Regions from separate parts of the Arthrobacter sp. DNA4 genome, predicted to be linked through region 2. Evidence: riboswitches for the same ligand, from Rfam matches in the RefSeq annotation. Region 2 holds a riboswitch; the other holds the start of a gene.
The links. Region 2 has a riboswitch for cyclic di-AMP ahead of NMQ03_RS20760 (family 16 glycosylhydrolase). Riboswitches for the same ligand answer to the same signal wherever they lie in the genome.

Region 1 (5,746 bases), 970 kb from region 2:
GCACCTGGCCGCCAAGAGCGAGGGCGACCGGCTGGTCACGCACCTGTTCGAGTCGAGGCTGCCCGGCTACGCAGGGTGGCAGTGGTACGCGGTGCTGACCCGCAACTCGCGCTCCAAGGTGGTTACGGTCAATGAGCTGGGCCTGCTGCCGTCCGAGGATTCCATCCTCGCCCCCGAGTGGGTGCCCTGGGCCGAACGCGTCCGCCCCGAGGACCAGCAGCAGGAATCCGAAGCGGACTCCCCTGAAGCGGACTCCTCTGAAGCGGAAAGCCCTGAAACGGACGGCTCTGAAACGGAGGGTCCTGCGGCGGACGGCCAGGAACCAGCGGAAGAGGCCCGGTATGTGACGGACGACGCCGGCACCCAGGCAGGAGCCTGACCGCACCTCCGCCGGGAAACCGGCCACCCCTTTGCCGGGGACAACGAAAAACGGCGCCGTCCGGGAAGAACCCTGGCGGCGCCGTCGTACGTTATCCGTACCTGTATTCCGTGCCTACTTCCGCAGCTCGCCCACCACGTAGTCGATGCTGGACAGCAGGGCCGAGACATCGCTCGGCTCGATGGCCACGAAGGTGGCGATGCGCAGCTGGTTGCGGCCCAGCTTCCGGTAGGGCTCAGTGTCCACGATGCCGTTGGCGCGCAGGATCTTCGCCACAACTGCCGCATCAACCGTTTCGTCGAAGTCGATGGTGGCGATGACGTTGGAGCGTTCCTCCGGGTTGGCCACGAACGGGGTGGCGAAGTCGGAAGCCTCGGCCCAGCTGTAGATGCGCCCTGCGGAGTCAGCGGTGCGCGCGGCGGCAAAGTCCAGGCCGCCGTTGGAGTTCAGCCACTGGACCTGGGCGTCCAGGGTGACCAGTGTGGACAGCGAGGGCGTGTTGTACGTCTGGTTCAGGCGGGAGTTGTCGATGGCGGTCTGGAGGTCCAGGAAATCCGGGATCCAGCGGCCGCTGGCCTTGACCTGCGCGGCACGCTCGATGGCGGCGGGGGAGAACAGGCCAAGCCAGAGGCCTCCGTCGGAGGCGAAGTTCTTTTGCGGGGCGAAGTAGTAGACGTCGCTCTGCGCAATGTCCACGTCCAGGCCGCCGGCCGCCGAGGTGGCGTCCACCAGCACGAGCGATCCCTCGTCAGCTCCGGAGACGCGCGCGACCGGGGCCGCCACACCGGTGGAGGTCTCGTTCTGCGGCCAGGCATAGACGTCCACGCCGGCCTCGGCCTGCGCTGCCGGACGGGTGCCGGGCTCGGACTTGATGATCGAGGAGGCCTCCAGGAAGGGCGCCTTGTTGGTGGCTGCGGCGAACTTTGACCCGAACTCACCGAAGGAGAGGTGCTGGGCCTTCTTCTCCACCAGGCCAAAGCTTGCGATGTCCCAGAAGGCCGTGGAGCCGCCAACGCCGAGGACCACCTCATACCCCTCCGGGGCACGGAAGAACCGGCTCAGCCCGTCGCGGACCGATCCGACCAGGTTCTTGACCGGCGCCTGGCGGTGCGAGGTGCCGAGGATGGTCTTGGACGCTGCTGCCAGGGCATCGATCTGTTCCTGGCGGACCTTTGACGGGCCGGCGCCGAACCGCCCGTCCTTGGGCAGGAGGTCGGCGGGGATCGTGATGCTGGTGTCGCTCACAGGTGCTCCAATTCGGCGGGGACGAAAACTTTGGTCCGGACGGGCGGGTAAGGGGTGGCCGCAGCGCGCGATGGCTGCGCGGAAGGCCTGTTCCATTCTGCCTGAAGGGCAGTGGGTGCGGGAGCCGGAGGGGGCAAAGTCCAGACAATGAGACGGTCCCGTTCGTGGGTGGCTGCCCGGGGCCAGCTATTCGGACAAAGTCAAAATAGGCTAAGCTAGCCCCGGACTACCTCGCGGGAACAGGCGGTACGGTGGGACAACGCAAGGTACTGCGCTCGAGGAGCTGAGCTGGATGACGGATCTGATCGACACTACGGAGATGTACCTCAGGACCATCCTGGAGCTTGAGGAAGAAAACATCGTTGCCCTTCGGGCCCGTATCGCCGAGCGTCTGCGCCACTCCGGCCCCACGGTGTCCCAGACCATCGGCAGGATGGAACGCGACGGACTCGTCGTCGTCTCCGGCGACAGGCACCTTGAACTCACGGACACGGGCCGCAAGCGGGCCACCGAAGTCATGCGCAAGCACCGGCTGGCCGAACGCCTGCTGGCTGACGTTATCGGTCTGGACTGGGCCTACGTGCACGACGAAGCCTGCCGCTGGGAACACGTCATGAGCGAGCGCGTTGAGCGGCGCATCTACGAGATGCTGGACCACCCCACCGAATCGCCCTACGGCAACCCGATCCCCGGCCTCGCTGCCCTGGGCGGACAACCGGCCACCGGCTTCCCCGACGGAGCCATCAGCCTGGTGGAGGCCATGAAGGGATACGGTCCCGCCTCTGCAGTGACCATCAGCCGGCTGGCTGAGCCAATCCAGGTGGAGCCGGAACTGCTGGCGCAACTGGACGAAGGCGGGATCCGGCCCGGCGCTGCCGTTGGGCTGGAACGCGTGGGAGATTACATCTCCGTGCGGGTGTCCGGAATCGAAGGTGCGCTGGAGTTGCCGCCTGAGGTAGCCGCGCATGTTTTTGTCGCTGTTAAGCAGCCCTGAGCCGCGTCCCAATACCCCAGCGCAGAGCTTCCACGCAAAGATAACGGAATTGTTACCTAGGGTCTTAAGGCCCTATAGTGGAAGCAATCGTTGATACTTAAGCGTTACCCGATCCGGAGCCGAGCTCTGCCAGCGGATCGGGTGCACGAGTCGTTACTGGCAGAGGCGGGGGAACCACAATTGGCAGCGGGGGACTGCCTTGGGGTGAAGTCCGTCAGCAGCAAGCCTCTCCAGCGAAGGATTCTTCCGGGAATACCCCTGTGCAGAAGCTTGCCCATGACGGGCCGGGTCTTTGATCTCTCTGACCCGAATCCGACAGCTAACTCCGCAGGCTTTTCCAGAGAGGAACCCTTCTTGACCACGCAGACCTCCCGGGGCCGCCGCCGCGCCGCAGGCCCCCCTTCGGCACCCCGGGTTGTCGAAGATGTCGCAGCGGAGCGTCCCCGCGATCTGCATCGCGATGCGCGCCGCCGCCGGGGTCCGTTCCGGCAGGTGACGGAGTTCGCCGCCGCCAGTGGCATTGGCCAGAAAGCTGGAATCGCCCTGGCCGCCACCGGCCTGGTTCTGACGGTCACAGTGCCCGCCACCAGCCCCGTCATGGCCACGGATGCCGCCGGCAACGCGCCATTGGCAGCCTCCGCCGTCAGCCCGCAGCCCCAGATTTCCGCTGATGTTGGCGCCCAAATCGACTTCAGCCGTTCGGCAGTGGTGACCCAGGCCGACCCCGACGGGAAGCTGAAGCAGCTCCTGAGCGCCCAGTCCGCCGGCTCCGTCACGCGGGCCGCCTCGGCCGGCACCCTGGCCGCACCGCTGGCATCCCTCACCACCGCCTCGCCCTTTGGTTACCGCGTGAGCCCCATCACCGGCGGCTCCGGAGACTTCCACCGCGGCCAGGACTTCGTGGCACAGTGCGGAACGTCCGTCCTGGCGGCCGCGACCGGCACCGTGACCTTCGCGGGCTGGCACCAGTATGGCGGTGGAAACCGGGTGGTCATCGACCACGGCAACGGGCTGGAGACCACCTACAACCACCTGTCGTCGTTCAACGTCAAGGTGGGCCAGACCGTCTCCCGTGGCGAGGTTGTGGCACTCAGCGGCACCACGGGCGCATCCACCGGCTGCCACCTGCACTTTGAGGTCCAGGTCAACGGCGAAGTGGTCGATCCCATGGGCTGGCTGTAGCCGAATGATTGTCCACTCTCAGATCGCAGGGACCTGCCGTGACCTGAATGTGACATTGAAACAAAACTGCTGTACCGTCTAACTCGCGTCAACTTTTCCGAAGTTGACGCTCTTGAGTGGATTGCCTAACTCTGCCACCGCTCAAGGTCCGTTCGCATTTCATCGTCTGGCAGGGGCGGGGGAACCAATTTTGGCCTTCATTTCCTGAAGGCCTTGGGGTTAAGTCATGAGCTTCCCAGGAAGCAGAGTGGCCGGGTGACTCCCATCCGAATCCGACAGCTCACCTCGCAGGCATTGGGAGAGGCTACCTTCGTGTCTTCACGCCATAATTCTGCGCGCCACCGTGCGCAAACGGTTCGCATTAACCCCCTGGACGCCGTGTCCAAGGCCGTCAGTGCAAATGCCGGGACCGTAGGCCGCCAGGCTGCCGTTGTGGCAGCCGCGTCGGGCCTCATCCTGAGCATGGGCCTGCCCGCCACCGCAGCTGACACCACCGCTGGTGTCTCCGCATCCACCGAGTCCGGTTCGGCCCAGACGGCCCTCGCCGTCACTGCCGCCCCCACGGCTACGGTTTCCTTCGAACGTCCCGTCGTCAAGACCACCGCCGCTCCAAAGGTGGAAGCGGTGCGTCCGCAGTCCACCGCGCCGGCCGAGCGCGACGCCGCTGCCACCGCAGGCCAGGACGCTGCCCCTGCCGCCAAGGCTGCCGAGACTGTCTCCGCCGCAACCTCCGGCATTGCAGCAATCGCCTACACCGGCATCGGCCACTCCTACGTGTGGGGCGGCACCAGCCCCGTCACCGGCTGGGACTGCTCCGGGTTCGTCCAGTGGGTCTACGCCCAGGCCGGGATCAGCATCCCCCGCACCAACGCGTGGAACATCATGACCCCCACCTCCACCCCGCAGCCGGGCGACGTTGTTGTCCAGAACGGCGGCGCGCACGTGGGCATCTACGTCGGCAACGGCATGATGGTCAGCGCACTCAACCCTTCCCAGGGCACGCTGCTCCACTCGCCTGCAGCCACCGGTACCTCGTCGTACTACCACCTCAACAAGTAGTTCTTGGGCTTCATGCTCCAAGGGCTATTTCTTTGCCCAAAGCTTTTTCGCTAGAAACCACATCCCCGTTCGGAATGCGCCGGCTTGCCCCCAAGATGCCGGCGCGTCCAGTTCCCTTTGCCTGCCTACCCGCGGTTCGAAGGAAAAACGAAAGAGAGAACTGATGACGACTCGTGCTACCGCACGGCACCGCGCCGAGGTCACCAAAACCAACTCGATCGCTGTCATTGCCAAAGCTGTCAGCGACAATGCCGGTGGCATGGGCCGCCAGGCTGCTGTCATCGCTGCTGCTTCCGGTCTGGTCCTGACCAGTGGCATCGCGGCCAACGCTGCCGACACCAACGTCAAGCGCGATTCCGCTCCTGCATCCCAGCTGGAAGTTGAATCCGTCGTCGACGCCCCGATTTCCGCGGCTTCCACTATTTCCATCAGCTACGAGAAGCCTGCGGTTACCACCACGCCGGCACCCGTCGTTGAGCCTGAGCCCGAGGTTCAGGTACAGGAAGCTGCTCCTGCCGCCCAGCCGGCTGCTGCTCCTGCCGCCCAGCCGGCTGCTGCTCCCAAGGTCACCGCCAAGGTTGCAACCGCTGCCGCTCCGGCCGCACCGGCAGGCCAGGCTTCGGCCAGCGGCAAGGGTGCTGCCATCCTTTCCGCCGCTTACGCCCAGCTCGGCGTGCACCAAGACTGCACCATGCTGGTGACCAACGCACTGGCCGCCGTCGGCATCCACTTCCACGACTGGCCGGTTGGCTACCTGTCGCTGGGTGACACTGTGCCCATGTCCCAGGCCCAGGCCGGTGACCTGCTGTACTACGCTGACGGTGGCGGAGGTATGGCTCACATTGCCGTTTACGCCGGAAACGGGATGGCCGTCCACGGCGGCTTCA
Region 2 (5,746 bases):
CGCATCACCGGGCAGGAACGTGCGCACCTCAAAGTCGGCGCCGGCGCCGGGAGCGTGTGGCCCTATGACGCCGATTTTAAGGTCGCCCATGGCTGCGTGGTCCGGCTCCAGGGCCAGCACCTGCCCGGCGGACTCCAGCAGGACACCGATCCATTCGGGCCCGTTCACCAGCCAGCACGCGTCAAGGATGTCGCCTGGGGCCACCCGCAGCGCCGCTGCCAGCTGCCGGCGGACGGGCTCCTCCACGGGGCCGGATCGCGTCAGGGGCGGCGCCGCGAAAGCCAGCCTCCCGCCGTCGCGCTTGATCCGGACCAGCCCCGCAGCGCATTCCTGCACCACGCAGCCGTCGGACTTTGGCACCCCTCCGCTTTCCAGCCACGTATGGGCAGAGCCCAGCGTCGGGTGGCCCGCAAACGGGAACTCCTCGGTCCCGGTAAAAATCCTGACCCGGTAGTCGGCGCGGGAATCCCGGGGAGGCAGCAGGAAGGTGGTTTCCGAGAGGTTGGTCCAGTTGGCGAAGTGCTGCATGGTTGCCGCGTCCAGGCCTTGGGCGTCCAGCACGACGGCGAGCGGGTTGCCACGGTAGGCCAGGCCGGCGAAGACATCCACCTGGTGGAAGGGGCGGCGACGGGGGTTCGGGTTCACCGGAGCAGGCTACCACCGCACAAACGAAAGACCCCCGCCGCCGGAGTCCGGCGACGGGGGTCGTAACGTGGAGTGGGGAAATTACTTTCCTGCCACCACGTCCAGTTCGATCACAGCGGCAACGTCAGCGTGGAGGCGGACGTTGGCCTGGTAGGAACCAACCGACTTGATGTGTGCGGGCAGTTCAACCTTGCGCTTGTCGATCTTGCCAAGGCCAGCGGCCTCAACAGCGTCGGCGACATCGCCCTGCTTGACGGTGCCGAACAGGCGGCCGGACTCGCCGGCCTTGACGACCAGCTTGACCGGCTTGGCGGACAGTGCAGCGGCCTGCTTCTGAGCATCTTCCAGGGAAGCGTGCTCGCGGGCGGCGCGGGCAGCCTTGATGGACTCAACCTGCTTCTCGCCACCCTTCGACCAGGTCAGGGCGAAGTTGCGGGGCAGCAGGTAGTTACGTGCGTAACCGTCCTTGACCTCGACAACATCGTAAGCAGCACCGAGACCGGTGACTTCGTGGGTCAGAATGAGCTTTGCCATGTTAGTTAATCCCTTCCTTAGCCGCGGCCAGCGCCGGAGTAAGGCAGCAGAGCAACTTCGCGGGCGTTCTTGATTGCCTGGGCGATCTTGCGCTGTTCCTGCACCGTGACGCCAGTGACGCGACGGGCGCGGATCTTGCCGCGGTCGGAGATGAACTTGCGCAGCAATGCTACGTCCTTGTAGTCGATGACAGTGATGTCAGCGGCCTTCAAGGGGTTGGACTTTGGTTTGGGCTTACGGAGTTCAGCCTTAGCCATCGTGGAGCTCCTATTCTAGGGAGCCCGTGGATGTTGATCCACGGGATGGTGGTGGTCCGACGGCGGCAGTGCCTTGGGTGCGTGGCGCACCCCTGCAGTCCCGGCGCCGGGCCGATATTTGGGTTTTAGAAGGGAGGTTCGGAATCGGGGCCGTTGCCCCAGCCGCCTGCGTTGGATACACCGGGCGTAGCCCAGGGATCGTCCTGTGCAGCCTGCTGGTTGCCGCCGCCCCAGCCTCCACCGGAGTTGCCACCCTGGTTTCCACCAGAGTTGCCGCCTCCGAAGCCACCGCCGCTGTTGCCGCCGCCGAAGCCGCCGCCACCCTGTCCGCCGGAGCGCTGGGTGCGGTTGACCTTGGCATTGGCGTAGCGCAGGCTGGGGCCGATCTCATCGACCTCAAGCTCGATAACGGTGCGCTTTTCGCCTTCTTTTGTTTCGTAGGAACGGCTCTTCAGGCGGCCGGTCACAATCACCCGCATGCCCTTGGTCAGGGATTCGGCGACGTTCTCGGCTGCTTCACGCCATACGGCAGCGCGGAGGAACAGGGTTTCCCCGTCCTTCCACTCGTTGGACTGACGATCAAAGGTGCGGGGGGTGGAAGCGATGGTGAAGTTCGCTACTGCCGAACCTGACGGTGTGAACCGCAATTCCGGGTCATTGGTGAGGTTACCGATGACCGTAATGGTGGTCTCGCCTGCCATCTACTGCCTCCTTGTTCGATCCTGGGTGAAGAGTGCGTTTCCCGCGGGGTAAAGAATGAAGACGGTGCTGAACTACTCAGCAACAACCTTCTGCTCTTCGGGGCGGGTGATCTTGGTGCGCATGATGGTCTCGTTAAGAGACAGCTGGCGGTCAAGTTCCTTGGCGGTCTCCGGCTTGGCGGTGAAGTTCACCACGGCGTAGATACCTTCGGACTTCTTCTTGATGTCGTAAGCCAGACGGCGACGGCCCCAGATGTCAACCTTTTCGATGGTTCCACCATCGTTGGTGATGACGTTCAGGAACTTCTGAAGCGACGGCTCAACGGTACGCTCTTCGACCTCGGGGTCGATGATTACCATCAATTCGTAAGGACGCATATGTGAACCCACCTCCTTTGGGCTAAGCGGTTACGGCATTTCCGTAACAGGAGGTTCATTTGCGATTCCGTGCAATGCCTTGCCGCCGGAACGGAGGCAGGACGCAGCACAGACTTCAATATCCTAGTGCATTTGGACCCGATAGGCGATTCACGCTTGACCCAAGGCTAGCCCCGCTGGAGGTGGGCAGCAGCCGGAGGTTCAGCCATGTGGAAAACCTGCAGCCAGCGGCGTCCGTTACCAATACACTTTCGCCGACCGGGCAGCGCCACGCCAACGCAGTGAGGTCCGTTACCTAATTGTGATTCTTGGAGCCCTTTCGTGTACGGTCGTCCGGGGGCCGCCCCCAGCCGGCTCCAGTCCCGGATGCCGCCCAACTCTGCCGCGTCCGTGATTAACACCAGATACCAGGCAGAGGCGGGGGACCCGAGCGTCCCGGGCGAGGCCACGTGCCCGCCCTTGGGGTGAAGCCGCAACCCGCGGCCGGATGCCCTCATCCGAACCCGACAGCTAACTCCGCAGGCGATGAGAGGTAGCTTTTCCATGCCCGCACCCCGCAAAGGCAGCGCCAACCCAGCGCACCGTTATCAAAATGAGATAGATCCTGCCGGGACATCCCCGGCCTCCCGGTCCGGTGCTCCAGCCCAGGCGCGCCGTCGCCGGCCTCTTGCCGCCGGTCTTGCCGCAGCACTCCTCGGCGTAGGTTCCCTGGGCCTGGGCCTGACCCACGGTGACGGAACCGCGGATGTGGCGCGGGTGGCAAGTGCAGAGGATGCCGGCAGCGCCGTACCCAGCCAAACTCCGGACGTTCCGGTTCACGCTCCAACGCCCGTCCCCGCAGTCGAAGCCGCTCCTGCTGCCGCTCCTTCCCCGGCAGAGGCACCGGCACCTGCCCCCGCGCCAGTGCCGGCACCCGCCGCGCCTGCCCCTCCCTCCGAATCCCCGATCGCAGTGGCGCCGGCAGCGGCACAGCTGGCCAGCAGCGGGACGCCTGCGCCCGCCGGGGTCCCCGGGAACTGGACCATGACCTTCGCCGACGAGTTCAACGGGGCCGGACTGGACGCCGCGAAGTGGTCCGGCTGCTGGTTCTCCCCCGGCTGCGGAACCATGAACAAGGTCTCCACCAGCCCGGCGAACGTCTCCGTGGCCAACGGGAACCTGGCCCTGGGCCTCAGCTCATCCACCTCCGGCGGACTGGTATCCACCAACCCGAGGGGCGGGGCGGGGACCGGTTTCCAGTTCACCACCGGCTACGTCGAGGCCAGGATCAAGTTCCCGGGCAACGCCAACGGCCTCTACAACTGGCCTGCCTTCTGGACCACCGGACAGTCGTGGCCGGTCACCGGCGAGAATGACATCGCCGAGGTGCTGCAGGCCAGGATGACCGTGAACTACCACTCCGGTTCCGGCTCCCACAACCAGGGCGGCGTGGGCGGCAACTGGGCCAACGAGTACCACACCTTTGGCCTGCACCGGATGCCAAACACCTCGGACGTGTACTTCGACGGCGTAAAGGTCAAGTCCTACCCCACCGACGACGGAAATGCCCCGCAGTACATCGTGCTGAATGTTGGCGCCTCCTCCACGAACCCGGCCTACGGCGCACCGTCCCAGATGATGGTGGACTACGTGCGCGCCTGGCAGTAGCAGGCCACGCACCCAGGTAAGAAGGGCGACGGCGGAACCTCCCGCCGTCGCCCTTTTTCGGCTTCCCTCAAGGTTGCCTAAAGCAACCCTCCGGGGACTATGTGATCCAGTACACTCTTGCAATGAAGCTCCTGTACGTGACGGAAAGCGTGCCCAACCGGGATCCGGAACTGGGGGATGGAAGCTCGATGATCCCGTACGAAGTGATCCTGCACCTCCCCCCTGACGTTGCCGTCACGCTGCTGACCTTCTCGGGTCCTGTTCCGGTTCCGGCAGAAATCAGGAACCGCTGCGATACCGTGTACGAACTGGCCCCGCGGGAAGAACTTTCGGCCTTTGCCCGCTCCATGGGCGGCCTTACGGGACTGGGAAAACACCGGCGGTCCACCCCGTCTGCCCGCGCAGCCGCCGCCCGGTTGTCCGCAAGCCGGGACGCAACCCTGATCCATGGCCCCCACGCCCTTTTCCTGTCCCACTGCATCACCGGTCCCTTGGTGCTGCAGACAGTGGACCCCTGGTCCATCCGGGCCGGCATGGATACCGCGATCGCACGCACCTTCCGGCCCGCCTACCGGCTGCGCGAACAATTGGCCGCCCGCGCTGAGCGGCAGCTGCCGCCCCGGGCCAGGCTCCTGACCGTCGGAGCCCAGGACGCAGCGGCCTGGTCCGCCACGCTCGGCAGGGCGGTCACGAGCATCCCCAACGGCACGGCGGTGGCCACCGGTCCCCGCCGGGAGCGGAAGGCCCCCGTGGTGTGCTTCGCGGGCAGCCTGAACTACGCGCCCAACGCGGACAGCGCGACGGTACTGGTCAACAGGATCGCGCCGCTGGTGTGGCGGGAGGTCCCGGACGCCCGCTTCGTCATCGCAGGGCGGCGCCCCACACCGGCGGTGCAGGCGCTGGCCGGACCCCGGGTGGACATCCTGGCCAACGTGCCTTCCATCCTGGACGTGTTCCAGGGGGCGGATGTGGCGGTTTTCCCGGACGAGCACGGCGTAGGAATCCGGAACTCCGTCCTGGAGGCCCTCGCCGCGGGTCTGCCCGTGGTGGCCACCCCGGTGGCCGCGAGGGAACTTCCCGCGCATCCGCTGCTGGCCGTTCGGGACAGCCAGGATGCACTTGTCCGCGAGGTGGTGGAACACCTCACCGCTCCCAAGCAACCGCCCGGGCCTTCCCACGGCGCTGCGGGAACGGCGGCCGCAGGCGCAGTCCGCACCTGGGACACCGTGGCAGGCGAATACCTGGCGGAAGTCCATGCGGCCATGGCTGGTTTATCCCCCGCGGGGGAGCTTACCCGGACGAACAGGCAACCATGACGTACGCGCCGGGGGAACTGGAGCGCAAGGGAGTCCGGGGAGCCCTGTGGCAGGGGCTCGCCTTCGCCTCGGGCAGGGTGATCGTGCTGGTGACCACGGTGGTCCTGGCACGGCTGCTCTCGCCTGAGGAATACGGCCTGGTCGCCCTGGCGCTGGTGCTGATGGCCTACGCCGAAACCATCGCCGATGCCGGGGTGGGACAGGCCTTGGTTTACCTGCCCAAGACACCGGTCATCGCCAGATCGGCGCTGCTGCTTTCCGTTGCCCT

Region 1: another riboswitch for cyclic di-AMP. It lies ahead of NMQ03_RS04230 (C40 family peptidase); the one in region 2 lies ahead of NMQ03_RS20760 (family 16 glycosylhydrolase).

What each region holds. Positions count from the first base shown of each region.
Region 1 is NZ_CP101466.1:890,955-896,700, forward strand. It holds gene NMQ03_RS04210 (DUF3027 domain-containing protein) at 1-379, shown strand, start outside; gene serC (phosphoserine transaminase) at 494-1,624, opposite strand; gene NMQ03_RS04220 (metal-dependent transcriptional regulator) at 1,917-2,618, shown strand; cyclic di-AMP (ydaO/yuaA leader) riboswitch at 2,726-2,968, shown strand; gene NMQ03_RS04225 (M23 family metallopeptidase) at 2,973-3,800, shown strand; cyclic di-AMP (ydaO/yuaA leader) riboswitch at 3,913-4,108, shown strand; gene NMQ03_RS04230 (C40 family peptidase) at 4,179-4,859, shown strand; gene NMQ03_RS04235 (NlpC/P60 family protein) at 5,023-5,746, shown strand, end outside.
Region 2 is NZ_CP101466.1:4,477,244-4,482,989, forward strand. It holds gene NMQ03_RS20735 (PhzF family phenazine biosynthesis protein) at 1-645, opposite strand, end outside; gene rplI (50S ribosomal protein L9) at 727-1,179, opposite strand; gene rpsR (30S ribosomal protein S18) at 1,197-1,436, opposite strand; gene NMQ03_RS20750 (single-stranded DNA-binding protein) at 1,562-2,137, opposite strand; gene rpsF (30S ribosomal protein S6) at 2,210-2,515, opposite strand; cyclic di-AMP (ydaO/yuaA leader) riboswitch at 2,904-3,055, shown strand; gene NMQ03_RS20760 (family 16 glycosylhydrolase) at 3,059-4,162, shown strand; gene NMQ03_RS20765 (glycosyltransferase family 4 protein) at 4,285-5,478, shown strand; gene NMQ03_RS20770 (oligosaccharide flippase family protein) at 5,475-5,746, shown strand, end outside.